Regions from separate parts of the Pseudomonas sp. CM25 genome, predicted to be linked through region 1. Evidence: riboswitches for the same ligand, from Rfam matches in the RefSeq annotation. Region 1 holds a riboswitch; each other region holds the start of a gene.
What was found. Region 1 has a riboswitch for cobalamin ahead of HP546_RS04520 (TonB-dependent siderophore receptor). Riboswitches for the same ligand answer to the same signal wherever they lie in the genome.

Region 1 (4,715 bases):
GCATGATCCACATTCGCCCCATGACGCCGGAAGACTTCGAACGTTTCTGGCCGACCTTCCAGGCCACCGTCCAGGCCCGCGAAACTTACGCATTCGACCCCGCCCTGAACGCCGAACAGGCCCGCCAATTGTGGCTGGAGCTGCCATTACACACGCTGCTGGCAGAGGAGGATGGCGAGCTGCTGGGTTCGTATTACCTCAAGGCCAACGCGGCCGGCCCTGGCGCGCACGTGGGCAATTGCGGCTACATGGTCTGCGAGAGCGCCCGCGGCCGGGGCGTGGCACGCCTGATGTGCGAACATTCGCAGAAGCTGGCACGCCAGGAAGGCTTTCTGGCCCTGCAGTTCAACTCGGTGGTGGCCAGCAACGAGGTGGCGGTGGCGTTGTGGCACAAGCTGGGCTTCGAAACGGTTGGCCGGCTGCCCAAGGCCTATCGCCATGCCCGCCTGGGGCTGGTGGACTGCCTGGTGATGTACAAGTGGCTGGCCGATGAGCCGGTGACAGAGAAACCGCCGCTGCTGATCGGGCGCAAGAACATCGAAGCACGCGTGTCGCGGCGGCGCGGTCGGTAAAGGCCCTGCAGGTGCGTTTGCAGGGCCGCCGGATCAGAAGGCCAGGCCTATCTTGAAGCCGTACTCGTCGCGCTTGAGCTCGGTGTTGTCGGCCAACAGCGTCTCGTCGTCGAGCCGGTATTCGGTGCGGGTGTAGTACACGCCCGCCTGGATCGGCAGGTTGCCTTGCTGGTTCATCAGCAGGGTCACCTCGGCATAAGGGTTGGTGCGGTCTTTCATGTCCGCACTGTCACTGCCAAAGTCTTCCACCTTCAGTTTTACCCGGCCATCGAGGGTTCGCCGTACACCGGCTTCCACGCGCAAGGTGGCCGCATCGAACTGGTGGTTGTAACCCAACGCCGCCTTGGCGAACGGCGCCTTGTAGGTGAGTTCGCTTTCGATCCTGCGGTGCTCGGTTTCAAACCGTGACCACATGTAGCCGCCGCCCACGATCACATCGACGAAGTTGCGCGCATCCACCGCCGCACGCCAGCCCAGGTCCAGCCCTGCCTGCCCCTCCTTGAGTTTGTTGTCGTGCTTCTCGGCATACTTGCCTTCGGCACCCAGCTGGTAAATGAAACCGGACTCTGCGGTCATCTTGTTGCCAAAGCCGGCAAAGATGCCGCCTTCGTCAACGTGTTCGGTCTGGGTTTCACTGCCGCCCTGAAACTTGAATTCGTCGTAGGCGCCGAGAATGCCGACGGTGAACAGAGGGTCGGTGCTGGGTGCGGCATGGGCTGCCAACGGGGTGCCCATCAGGGCAAGGATGCAGGTGTGGCGGAGCAGGTTATGAGTAGGCATGCATCTATGTCTCCATGACATGTAAACGGGTAGCTAGCCCACATTCCGAAACGCCCGGCGGCGCGATAGTTCGAAAAAGCTTCAGCAAATATTCAGGAATTTGCCGTTCATCACGCGATTGCCTGTCAGCCCGATGGTTGACGACCGTGCTGTGCAGTGGTCATATGCGCGCCAGTTTCAGGTGCCCTGCGCCGCCGCGCGCAAGGTGAAACGGGAAGCCGGTGCATCGTGTTGCCCACGACAAGTCCGGCGCTGCCCCCGCAACGGTAAGCGAGCGAACCCTTCGAGATACCACTGTGCTCAGGCATGGGAAGGTGAAGGTTTCATGCCCCTCGCAAGCCCGGAGACCGGCCTGAAGCCTTGTTTGGCAACCCGCGGTGGGCGGGCGCAGGCCGGAATCCGTGCGCGCGCTCGCCTGCACGGCAAGCCTTTGCGTGTTTTCCACCGGGATGCATTCATTCCTGCAGCAGTGGAACGACATGTCCCGTATCTTCAAGCTTCACCCCCTGGCGGCCTGCCTGGCCGTCGCCCTGCCGGCCCAGGCCGATGACTTCGACCCAAAGCCTCTGGCCCTGCCGTCAACGGCCATCACCGACACGTTCGACAACCGCATCCTCGACCTCGCCACCCCGACGACGGCCGGGTCGCGCCTGGGCCTCAGTGCCCTGGAAACACCCGCCAGCACCAGCAGCATCAGCGCCGAGCAGATCCAGCAGCGCAACAACCTCAGCGTGCAGGATGCGGTAACCCGTTCACCGGGCATTACCTACATCGGCTCGCCAGGCGATGGCGGGACGGGGCTTGCAGCTCGCGGCTTCACCGGGCACGGCTCGGTGATGACGCTGTTCGACGGCGCGCGCATGTATGCCGGCGCGGGCACCCAGACATTCCCGGTCGACCCGTGGATGGTGGAGCGCATCGACGTGCTGCGTGGCCCGGCGTCGGTGCTGTATGGCGAGGGTGCAACCGGTGCGGTGGTCAATGTGATCCCGAAAAAGCCCTTCAGCGGCGACATCCGCAATCACCTGCGCCTGGGTTACGGTTCATGGGACCGCCAGCAGCTCGGGCTGGACAGTGGCGGTAGCCTGGACGAACGCCTGAGCTACCGGCTTACGCTGAACCAGCAAGCCGGCAATGGCTGGGTTGACCGCACCCCCTCGCACAGCCTGGCGCTCAGCGCCGCGTTGCGCTTCGACGCCACTGACGACCTCAGCTTCACCCTCGCCCACGAGCGCGGCGATGCCAAGCCTGCCAATTACTACGGCACGCCGCTGATCGACGGCCACTACCGCAGCAGCCTGCGCTACAAGAACTACAACGTGCAGAACGACAAGCAGCACTACGTCGATGAGTGGACCCGCCTGACCACGGACTGGACGCTGAGCGACCAGGTCAGCGCCAGCAACCAGCTGTACTACATGAAAAGCCGCCGCCACTGGCGCAATGCCGAGGCGTACAGCTGGGACGCCGCGCGCCAGCAGCTGCTACGCGGCAGCTACCTGGAGATCAAGCACAACCAGGAGCAGTTCGGCGACCGTCAGACGTTCGCCTTCGATCACAGCCTGTTCGGGCTGGCCAGCAAGACGGTGGTGGGTGCCGAGTACAACAAGGTCCGTTTCAACATCGACAGCAATGCGCCGTACGACGATGTGGGCGGCGACTACATCGACCCGTGGCAGCCGCAACCGGGCGACTTCCACAGCGCCTCGCCGCTGCGACCGCAATCGCTCGCCACCACCGGCACCTTCGCGCTGTTTGCGGAAAACCGCCTGCAACTCACCGATCGCCTGTCGCTGGTGACCGGCGTGCGCCGTGACCAGAACCATATCGACCGCGACAACCTGGGCAATGACAGCCGCAGCGACCGCAGCCTGCAAGGCGGCAACTGGCGCGCCGGGCTGGTTTTTGCGCTGACGGAGGATCTGTCGTTGTACGGCCAGTATTCCACCAGCGAGGACGGGGTAGACAACCTCATCAGCCTGAGCCCGGCACAGATGCACTACGACCTGACCGAAGCGAAGCAGACCGAAGTGGGCCTTAAGCAGCGCTTTTGGGAGGGGCGCGGCGAATGGACATTGGCGGCCTACCATATCGTCAAGAACAAGCTGCTGGTGGACGACCCGCTCACCCACGACAAGCAGCAGGCCGGCCAGCAGACCTCGGATGGCCTGGAGGCGACCCTGGAGCTGGCGCTGGCGCATCAGTGGCAGGTGTCGGTAAACGCGTCGCTGGTGCGCGCCAGGTATGACGACTTTGACGAGACGGTGGGTGGTGTAGCCCAGGACCGCGCGGGCAACCGGCCGGCAAACGTGCCCCGGCGCACGGCCAACCTGTGGTTGAGCAAAGGCTTTGGCCAGCAGGTCGAGGCCGGCGTGGGTGCGCGCTACGTGGATGAGCGTTATGCCGACACCGCCAATACCCAGAGCGCCCCCGGGTATACCGTGGTCGATGCCAATATCGCCTGGCGGGTGTTGCCGGATGTGCGTTTGGGCTTGCAGGTGAACAACGTGTTTGACAGGGAGTATGTGGTGTCGGCGTTCAGTGGTGAGCAGTGGTTGATGGGGATGCCACGGGCCTGGTTTGCGACGGTGGATTATAGGTTTTGAACTGGGTTGCCTGGGTCGGCTTGTTTGGGGCAGGGCTGGCATAGGGATCGCATCAGGGCTGACAGGCGCTGCATATCTGGTGGCAACCACCAGGCAACACAAAAACCCCTACCCATCAAACCCCAATAAGTTATAAGATAACATTCCATTTGACATCCATTCTTGCCAGCGATCCCCCATGACAAGCGCCAGCGCCACCCCTACCCTGCTTACCCAGCGCCTGCAGAGCATCGACGCCCTGCGCGGCCTGGTGATCCTGTTCATGCTCCTGGACCATGTCCGCGAAACCTTCTTCCTGCACCATCAGGTCGGCGACCCGATGGCCATCGACACCACCGAACCGTCGCTATTCGTCAGCCGCACCCTGGCGCACCTGTGTGCGCCCGTGTTCGTCCTGCTGACCGGCCTGTCAGCCTGGCTGTACGGCGAGAAGTACCAGGGCCGTAGCGATGTCTCGGCGTTTCTGTTCAAGCGCGGGCTGTTCCTGGTGGTGCTGGAGTTCACCCTGGTCAACTTCGCCTGGACCTTCCAACTGCCGCCCAGCGTGATCTACCTGCAAGTGATCTGGGCGATCGGCGTCAGCATGATCGCCCTGTCGCTGCTGGTGTGGCTGCCACGCGCAGCCCTGATCGCCGTGGGCGCGATGATCATCGCCGGCCACAACCTGCTTGATGGCCTGCACTTCGGTGTGGAGTCGGCCCTGCACGTGCCATGGGCGATCCTGCATGACCGCGGCTGGCTGGAGTTCTCCGACAAC
Region 2 (4,715 bases), on a different contig from region 1:
GAGGATAGTGCGCAAAGCGACCCGGACGATCGGGTGGTCATCGACGATCAGCACGGTTGTCATGAGAAAACTCCTGTCAGGATGTGGTCCGCCTTCCTGGATCACTCAGGAATACGTCTGCAAGCGGGTTAATCGGAAGCGCTGCAAGATACGACCAATCCTGAAGTTTGGTAATGCCGAGTATAGAAGTGTTGATAATCCTCGGGTGCCTTGTTGAAAATTCCTACAAATAATGGAAAGACATCACCGCTAACAAGGCGGAGTGTCGATTTTCTGGTCGGTCAATTGCAGGCGAGGTGTGTTTTATTCACGCGCAAGGGCGAGGCGGGGTTGTTGGCCAAGGCCTGGCCGACCCGCGTCGGACGGGTCACCAGCTGGCCTTTGCAGTTCGGGCAATAGCCCTGCAAGCGGGTTTCGACGCAGGTGCGGCAGAAGGTGCATTCAAAGGAACAGATCAGCGCGTCAGGGCTGTCGCCAGGCAGGTCGATATCGCAGCATTCGCAGTTGGGGCGTAGATCCAGCATGAGCTTGACTCCGGTTCGCAAGCGGGAACCCGGAGTCTGCTACGCCTGTGGTGAGCCTGGCAATGCTCAGTCGCCAGGGCGATACAAGTGGGCGTGCCCTGCGCGGTACAAGGCCGAATCGGCGAACGGAGTGTTGCCCAGCACATGCCCCACCAGAATCAGTGCGGTGCGGCGGAAGTCCTTGGCGGCGACACGTTCGGCGATGTCGCCAAGGCTGCCACGAACCCAGTCCTGGTCTGGCCATGTGGCGCGGTGCACGACCGCCACCGGGCAGTCTGCGCCATAGTGTGGCAGCAGTTCGTCGACGATCCGCGAGAGGTGCTTGACCCCCAGGTGAATCGCAAGCGTGCTGCCATGGCGCGCCAGGTCCGCCAGCTGCTCGCCGGGTGGCATCGGCGAGCTGTCGCCATAGCGGGTCAGGATCACCGTCTGTGCCACCTGCGGCAGGGTCAGCTCGCAGCCGAGCAGGGCGGCGCTGGCGGCCGTTGCGGTGACACCGGGGATGATCTGGTAATCGATACCCAGCGCCTGCAGGTGGCGGATCTGCTCGCCGATGGCGCCGTACAGGCTGGGGTCGCCGCTATGCACGCGGGCGATGTCCTGGCCTTGCTGGTGCGCCGTGCGCATGGCGGCGATGATCTGCTCCAGGTGCAGCTCGGCACTGTTGATCACGGTTTCGGCCCGGTGGCCTTCGAGCACGGCAGCAGGCACCAGCGAGCCGGCGTAGATGATCACCGGGCACTGACGAATCAGCCGTTGCCCCTTGACCGTGATCAGTTCCGGGTCGCCGGGGCCGGCGCCGATGAAGTAGACCGTCATGGAAAGTCCTTGCAAGAAATGAGGGTGCAGCGTTCAGCAGGCCAGCGCGAGGGTTGCCGGGCCCATCACCTGGCGTGTGAGCAGCAACCGCGCGGTGCCGAGCCGCTGGCTGGCCAGGGCCAACGCCGCGCTCTCGGCCACCCCCCAGCAACCCGTGTGGGCATGGGCCACAGCAGAACGGTGGCTGAGCAGGGGGGAGTAGGGTTGCAGTTGCGCGCCATGGTACAGCACCAAAGGCAAACCGAGGTGTTCGGCCAGTTGCTGCAACCCCGGTTCGTTGGCCTTCAGGCTGATGCTGGCGATACCGTGCAGGTCGGCCAGCGCCAGGCCCTGATTATCCAGGGCCTGGCGCAGAAGGCTGAGCAGCGTATCCACCGGGCAGCCCCGGCGGCAGCCAAAACCGGCGTAAAAAACCGGCATCAGGCCTGGCTTGAGCGGCGGAACAGCCAGGCGCTTAGCAGGCCCAGGGCCAGCCAGAAGGCGGCGTTGGTCAGCCAGGAGGCCAGCTTGAACTGGGCTTGCAGTGCTTCGGGAGCCAGGCTTTCGTGCACCTCCGGTTGCGGCGCGCCAATCACATGCGGCACCACCAGCAGCACGGCGCCCAGCGCTTTCAGCAGCCCGTGGCGGGCAAACGCCAGCAAGGCCAGGCCCAGGGCGGTGGCGCTGGCGGTGCCAATCCACCAGGCCTGACGTTGCCCAAGGTCGGCCGCAGCCGTACCTGGCAGTTCTGGGGGCAGGCCCAGGGTTGGCGCGAGGCAGAACACGGCGAAGCCCGCCAGCCCCCACAAAGCCCCCGTGCTGGCGCGCTTCGGAGCGCGCAGGCTGTAGAGCGCGGCCAGGATCAGGGCGAAGCCGACCGCCACCACCAGGTTGCCACCGGTCGTAGACAGCACGCGCTGCCAGCCGTCTTCCGGCGACCAGGCTTCGGCGCTGTGCTCATGGGCAGCGACTTCGCTGCCATGTTCGTGGTGTGCGGCCGGGGCCGAAGACTCGTAGGTTTCCGCCTGAAGAATCAACGGGGCCACCCAGAAGCTTTGCAACAAGGTCAGCAACAAGGCCGCAAGCAGCCCGCTGAAGCCCGCCGTACGGGCAATGCGCGTGATCATCGGGCGTACTCAGTGGCAGGGGAAGGCGGCGCTGTGGCGGGTATCGTGGGCAGCGTTGTGCACGGCCTCGATGTGCGAAAAACCGGCGAAGTAGACCAGGCACAGGCCCAGCAGGCTGGCGCCGACGGCGATGACGACGCGTTGGCTTAGCGTGGTGGGGGTGGCAAGGCTGTGTGGCTTGGCGCTGGTGACGGGCATGACGCGTTCCTCTGCTTTTTTGTGGGCAACGGACAAGCGCGGCAGCCCCGAGCGTGATTGCCCAGGGAATGCGACAGCGCCCGCCCACCGCGGGGTGTTCATGAACGCCAGGCCGGTCTCCGGGCTTGCGAGGAAGAGCAGGGCTCCTGAAAAGCGTCACCTTCCCATGCCGAACTACGGGCACAGTGGTACAGACGCTTCGCTCGCTTACCGTTGCGGGGGCAGCACCGGGCTTGTCCGACCCTGCTGAAGGGCCGCGACGCACCGGTTTCCCGTTTCACCCCAGAAGGGGCACCTGAACGCAGGCATAAGGAGAGCATGGGGCGGGCGTGGCGTCAATTGCGGGATATGAGCTGGGCCCTGATGCCCCCCCTAACAGCGCCTCTCCCGCCCCATCAACCGCGAGCAAACGCCGCCAGCTTCTCCCCGTCCAGGCGATAGCGCACCCACTCGTCCTGCGCCTCGGCCCCCAGCTTCTGGTAAAAGCCGATCGCCGGCTCGTTCCAGTCCAGCACGCTCCACTCCAGCCGCCCGCAGTTGTTCGCTACCGCTTCGCGCGCAATGTGCTGCAGCACTTGCCGCCCCGCGCCATCGCCGCGCTGCTCGGGCGTGATATACAAGTCTTCCAGGTAGATGCCGTTGCGCCCGAGCCAGGTCGAGTAGCTGTAGAAATACACGGCGAAGCCGATTGCCTGGCCATCGCGTTCGCACATCAGGCCATGCACCGTGCTGCCCTCGTCGAACAGGCTGTGCTCGATGTCGGCGACGCTGGCGATCACTTCGTGACGGGCACGCTCATACTCGGCCAGTTCGGTAATGAAGGCCAGAATCTGTTGCGCATCGGTGCGAACGGCAGGGCGAATGGTAACGCTCATGTTGACGGCTTCCTTGATTCGGGTAGCAATACAGTGAGGTGTATCTACATAATTTAATGAAACTGTACTGGTCGCAGGGGAGGGCGACTCCGTTAGTGTGACAGCACCTATAAAGAAAGTGGACCGCCCCTATGCTCGCCTCTGCCGACCTGCTGACCGCCTTCGTGCTGTTTGCCTTCGTGTCCTCCATCACGCCCGGCCCCAACAACACCATGTTGCTGGCCTCTGGGGTGAACTTCGGCGTGCGCCGCTCGATTCCTCACGCTGTGGGCATCAGCGTCGGTTTCATGGTCATGGTGCTGGCCGTTGGTCTGGGCCTGGGCGAGGTGTTCAAGGCGTGGCCGCCGCTGTACACAGTGCTGCGCTACACCGGGGCGGCCTACCTGCTGTACCTGGCCTGGAAAATCGCCACTTCCGGGCCAGTCGGTACGGCTTCGTCCGGTGCTCGCAAACCCATGGGCTTCTGGGGCGCAGCGGCGTTCCAGTGGGTCAATCCAAAGGCCTGGGTGATGGCGGTGGGGGCGATTACAACCTATACACCGGCGCAAGGCTATGTGACCAACGTGATCGTCATCGCCGCCTTGTTCGCCCTGGTCAACCTGCCCAGCGTGGGCGTGTGGGTGATGTTTGGCAGCGCGCTGCGCAACCTGCTGCAGAACCCGCGTTGGCTGATGCTGTTCAATGTCCTGATGGCCCTGTTGCTGGTGATTTCACTGTACCCGCTTCTGTTTGTAGAATCGGCGTTTTCCTAGCCCGCGAGTTGCCCAAGCCCATGCAGTTGATCCCCTGGTCCCACGAATGTGCCGAAGGCTTCACCCTGCGTGGCTGGCGCACCGCGGCCAGCGGCAAGCCGCTGCTGCATTTCTTGCACGGTAACGGCTTCTGCTGCCTGGCCTATCAGCCTTTGCTGATGCGCCTGGGCGAGCATTTCGACCTGTGGCTGTGCGATGTCCAGGGGCACGGTGACAGTGACCATGGCGGGGCGTTTCGCGGCTGGAACCGTACCGCCGCGTTGGCCGTGGAGGCATTTCAGGCCGGGCGTGGCGAGTACGGCGAAGTGCCGCGCTTTGCCGTCGGGCACAGCTTTGGCGGCGTGCTCACCGGGCTGATGCTGGCCAGTGAGCCGCAGCTGTTTGCACGTGCCGTGTTGCTTGACCCGGTGCTGTTCAGCCGGCGCATGCTTGGCGTGATGG
Region 3 (4,715 bases), on a different contig from region 1:
GTGAGACATCGCCATTCTGGGACGAGTACATGCGCAGTAACCAGCAGCGTAGTGCTGCAATCTCCACTGAGGCGTTCTTGCGGCATCAGGCGCTGCTGGATTCAGCGGATATCGCCTTGGTGCCTGACGGGGGCGATCCGTTATCCGATTCCCAGGGATACGAATACGTCGAGTACGAGGGGCAGGCGCAATACACCTACCGGGAGGGCGCGGGCTACAACAACAGCCTGATCGAGGTCTACACGCATGATGATTCGATCAACAGTTTCCTGCGTGAGGGGCAGCGAACCAGCTCGTCGGTCCGCTACCTGAACAAGCTTGCAACCAGTATGGAGCGCCTGCCCCGGGATGCTGCAGTCCCCCTTTACCGCGGCGGGCACGGGGTACGAGGCACCAGTGGCGTGCATTTTTGCAGTGGGCGTTTCAAGGTAGGCGATACATTGGTCAACACCGATCTCTCATCCTTCACCGAAAACCCATACATGATGCGCAAGTTCGCCGCCGACCCGGATGACATGGCCAGTACGGGGGAACTCGGTGTGTTCGATGAAAGTTCAGTGGTGTTCGAACTACCTGCTGGCGCGTATTCGAGTGGCGTTCCGGTCACGGCGTTCTCTGCCTACAAGGAGGAAGCCGAAACCTTGTTCATGCCTGGCGCCTATTTCCAGATCGAGCATATAGGCCAGATCACCGGGGCGGACTACCGCTTTGTCAATGTCCGGTTGCGCCAGGTACCCAAGCCGGCTTCAGGTCCGGTGTATGACTTGCGCACTGGCGTGGTGTTTGCCAGGGATGCCTACCTCGAGCGCCTGGGTAGCCCGCAGTTGGTCGATCGTTTCTTCCCGGCCTGATCTTGTGGCCGTCCCGCTGCTCAGGCTTGTTTGAGCAGCAGCGCCACCCCCGGGAAGTACTGGCCTTGCTCGTTGTGCAGCTTGCGATAGGCATACGGGAAGTACCAGGCGATGGCGCAGGCGGTATGCGTTTTCAGGTCGTCGACCAGGTCCTGCAGTTCTTCGGGGCTGGCGTGCTGGCCTGCTTTCCAGGGGCTGATGAACAGCGCCGCCGCCTTCAACTGGCTCGGGTAGGCGACCTGTCGGGCGAGGGCGGCGGTCTGTTGCAGGGCGCCAGCCATGTCCAGCCGGCCGACCTTCGGCCAGCGCTGGCTTGTACTGAGGTACAGGGCCTCCTCGGCGCTGATGATCGACAGGTCGCAACGCCCTTCGTTTTCGCCTTCGTCGCGCTGCTTCTTGCCGGCGAACTGCTGCAATGCTGCCAGCTCGGCCTGCCAGGCGGCCGCTGCCAGCAGCCCGACGTTGGCAGCGGCGCCGTGCCAGTAAGGGGCTTCAGCATCGCCGGCAAACTGGTTGAAGCGGTCGATGCAGTCGACCCAGCGCTCCAGCACGGGGCTGAGAAACTCCAGGCGCGGGTTGTTGATGATCTGGCCTCGCATGCTGCGCTCTCCTGTTGCAGGTGTGTTCCCATTCACTCGGGGGTGATGGCTATGAGCCATCACTGGGTTGAGTGTGGCACACCTTGGGGATTTGGCCATTGCGCGGTGGCGTGCCTGTTCGACGGCAATGGTCCCGGTTCGATTGACGCTCAGGGTGCAACCCTCTAACCTTCGCGCGTGTTTCAGGTGCCCTGCCAGCCTCGACCTGGCAGGGTGAAACTGGGAAGCCGGTGGGCGCCAGCAGGGCGCGATTCCGGCGCTGCCCCCGCAACGGTAGGTGAGTCGCGGCCGCGCAGGGCCACTGGGTGCCAGCACCCGGGAAGGCGCGCAGGCCCGGGCCAAGGCCCGCTCACAAGCCCGGAGACCGGCCTGAAACTGCCAACGGCATCACGGAGGGTGATGCGCGGTGCACCGTGGCCTGCGGCCGCGGCCCCTGCGCGTTCTCCGTTTGCCTGCCTATTACCTGCCGTCGCGCGTTGCCGTGGCGCCAGCCAGCGGAGAACCCTGATGAGCGAACCCACCGAACGCGACGAACGCCACTTGGCGCGCATGCAGCGCAAGAAGGCGATCATCGACGAACGTATCGCCAATTCCCCCAACGAATGCGGCCTGTTGCTGGTGCTGACCGGCAATGGCAAGGGCAAGAGCAGCTCGGCCTTCGGTATGCTCGCGCGCGCCCTGGGCCATGGCATGCAGTGTGGCGTGGTGCAGTTCATCAAGGGCCGTAACAGCACCGGTGAGGAGCTGTTCTTCCGGCGTTTCCCCGAGCAGGTGCGCTACCACGTGATGGGCGAAGGCTTTACCTGGGAGACCCAGGACCGCCAGCGTGATATCGCCGCCGCCGAAGCGGCCTGGGCCGTTTCGCGCCAGTTGCTGCAGGACCCGAGCGTGCAGTTCGTGGTACTGGATGAGCTGAACATCGCCCTCAAGCATGGCTATCTCGACCTTGACCAGGTGCTTTCCGACATCCAGGCCCGTCCGCCCATGCAGCATGTGATCGTCACCGGCCGTGCGGCCAAGCCCGAGATGATCGAGCTGGCGGACACGGTGACCGAAATGGGCATGCTCAAGCACGCCTTTCAGGCCGGGATCCGCGCACAAAAGGGCGTAGAACTGTGAACCAGCCCCGTCATTGCCCCGCCGTGTTGATCGCGGCACCGGCCTCGGGCCAGGGCAAGACCACCGTTACTGCTGCGTTGGCCCGCTTGCACCGTAACCACGGGCGCAAGGTGCGGGTGTTCAAATGCGGGCCAGATTTTCTCGATCCGATGATTCTGGAACGTGCCAGCGGTGCGCCGGTTTATCAACTGGATTTGTGGATGATCGGTGCCGAGGAAAGCCGCCGCCTGTTGTGGCAAGCCGCAGGTGACGCCGACCTGATCCTGATCGAAGGGGTAATGGGGCTGTTCGACGGCACGCCGTCCAGCGCCGACCTGGCGCGCCACTTTGGCGTGCCGGTGCTGGCGGTGATCGATGGCACGGCCATGGCTCAGACCTTCGGCGCATTGGCCCTGGGCCTGGCACGTTACCAGGCCGACCTGCCATTCGCCGGCGTGCTGGCCAACCGTGTCGGCAGCCTGCGCCACGCGCAACTGCTGGAGGGCAGCCTGACCGAAGGCTTGCGCTGGTACGGTGGCTTGTCGCGCGAGCGTGGCATCGAACTGCCCAGCCGTCACCTGGGCCTGGTCCAGGCCAGCGAGCTGAACGACCTCGACGCACGCCTGGACGCCGCCGCCGAGGCGCTGGGCGCCAGTTGCGATGCTGCCTTGCCGCCGCCAGTGGCCTTTGCCGCGCCCGAGCCACAAGCCAGTGCTGCCTTGCTGGCCGGCGTGCGTATTGGTGTCGCACGGGACGAAGCCTTTGCCTTCACCTATGGCGCCAACCTCGAACTGCTGCGCAACCAGGGTGCACACCTGGAATTTTTCTCGCCGCTGCATGACCGCGAATTGCCTGCGGTCGACAGCCTCTACCTGCCGGGCGGCTACCCTGAACTGCACCACCACGCCCTGGCTGCCAACGCGCCGATGTGCGAGGCGATCCGTGCCCATCACGCCCAGGGAAAACCGCTGCTGGCAGAGTGCGGCGGCATGCTGTACCTGCTTGATGCCCTGACCGATGTGGCCGGCGAACGTGCCGAACTGCTCGGCCTGCTGCCCGGCGAGGCAACCATGCAGAAGCGCCTGGCAGCGCTGGCCCTGCAGGCAGTGGCGCTGCCGGAAGGCACCCTGCGTGGCCACACCTATCACCACTCGCTGACCAGCACCACGCAGGAACCGATCGCTCGCGGCCTGAGCCCCAACGGCGGGCGGGGCAATGAAGCGGTGTATCGCCTGGGGCGGCTGACGGCTTCCTACGTGCACTTCTACTTCCCCTCCAACCCGGACGCGGCGGCGGCGCTGTTGCGACCATGAGCCAGCACGCCTTCAGCGACGCCGAGCGCGCCGCCATTTACCGGGCCATCGGCGAGCGCCGCGACATGCGCCATTTCGCCGCTGGCGAGGTAGCGCCGCAACTGCTTGGCCGCCTGCTGGCTGCCGCGCACCAGGCACCCAGTGTCGGGCTGATGCAGCCCTGGCGCTTCATCCGCATTACCCAGCGTGACCTGCGTACACGTATCCAGGCACTGGTGGAGGCGGAGCGAGTGCGTACCGCCGAGGCGCTGGGCGAGCGCTCCGATGCCTTCATGAAACTGAAGGTGGAGGGCATCAACGACTGTGCCGAGCTACTGGTGGCGGCCTTGATGGACAACCGTGAGTCGCACATATTCGGCCGCCGCACCCTGCCGGAAATGGACCTCGCCTCGCTGGCCTGCGCCATCCAGAACCTCTGGCTGGCCGCCCGGGGCGAAGGCCTGGGCATGGGCTGGGTGTCGCTGTTCGACCCGCAGGCGCTGGCGGCCTTGCTGGGCATGCCGGCCGGGGCCAAACCGGTGGCGGTGCTGTGCCTGGGGCCGGTCACCGAATTCTACCCGGCGCCGATGCTGGTGCAGGAAGGCTGGGCCGAAGACCGGCCCTTGACTGAAATGCTGTTCGAAAACCAATGGGGAGAGCGCCAATGAGCGTGGCCTTGCTGACCGTGGCCGGGGTGGCGCTGGACGCCTTGCTGGGCGAGCCGCAGCGGCGCCACCCGTTGGTGGCATTCGGCACTATGGCCAGTAACCTCGAGCGCCGCCTGAACGCCGGCGGGCGCGGCTGGCGCAGCCACGGCGTGAGCGCGTGGTTCCTGGCGGTGGTGCCGCTGACCCTGGGGGCGCTGATTCTGTCCT

Region 2: it holds a riboswitch for cobalamin, as region 1 does, so the genes downstream of both, HP546_RS13515 (CbtB-domain containing protein) here and HP546_RS04520 (TonB-dependent siderophore receptor) in region 1, are expected to answer to the same signal.
Region 3: it holds a riboswitch for cobalamin, as region 1 does, so the genes downstream of both, cobO (cob(I)yrinic acid a,c-diamide adenosyltransferase) here and HP546_RS04520 (TonB-dependent siderophore receptor) in region 1, are expected to answer to the same signal.

Annotation. Positions count from the first base shown of each region.
Region 1 covers NZ_JABMCW010000023.1:17,079-21,793, forward strand. Annotated here, with positions in the region: gene HP546_RS04510 (GNAT family N-acetyltransferase) at 3-572, shown strand; gene HP546_RS04515 (outer membrane beta-barrel protein) at 606-1,352, opposite strand; cobalamin riboswitch at 1,515-1,723, shown strand; gene HP546_RS04520 (TonB-dependent siderophore receptor) at 1,832-3,958, shown strand; gene HP546_RS04525 (DUF1624 domain-containing protein) at 4,137-4,715, shown strand, end outside.
Region 2 covers NZ_JABMCW010000105.1:11,783-16,497, forward strand. Annotated here, with positions in the region: gene HP546_RS13490 (response regulator transcription factor) at 1-63, opposite strand, end outside; gene HP546_RS13495 (DUF1272 domain-containing protein) at 282-524, opposite strand; gene cobM (precorrin-4 C(11)-methyltransferase) at 591-1,343, opposite strand; gene HP546_RS13505 (cobalamin biosynthesis protein) at 1,377-1,763, opposite strand; gene HP546_RS13510 (CbtA family protein) at 1,763-2,449, opposite strand; gene HP546_RS13515 (CbtB-domain containing protein) at 2,459-2,647, opposite strand; cobalamin riboswitch at 2,740-2,961, opposite strand; gene HP546_RS13520 (GNAT family N-acetyltransferase) at 3,043-3,522, opposite strand; gene HP546_RS13525 (LysE family translocator) at 3,654-4,274, shown strand; partial or broken gene HP546_RS13530 (alpha/beta hydrolase) at 4,295-4,715, shown strand, end outside.
Region 3 covers NZ_JABMCW010000096.1:10,375-15,089, reverse strand. Annotated here, with positions in the region: gene HP546_RS12795 (hypothetical protein) at 1-851, shown strand, start outside; gene HP546_RS12790 (hypothetical protein) at 872-1,450, opposite strand; cobalamin riboswitch at 1,618-1,838, shown strand; gene cobO (cob(I)yrinic acid a,c-diamide adenosyltransferase) at 1,958-2,569, shown strand; gene HP546_RS12780 (cobyrinate a,c-diamide synthase) at 2,566-3,861, shown strand; gene bluB (5,6-dimethylbenzimidazole synthase) at 3,858-4,508, shown strand; gene cbiB (adenosylcobinamide-phosphate synthase CbiB) at 4,505-4,715, shown strand, end outside.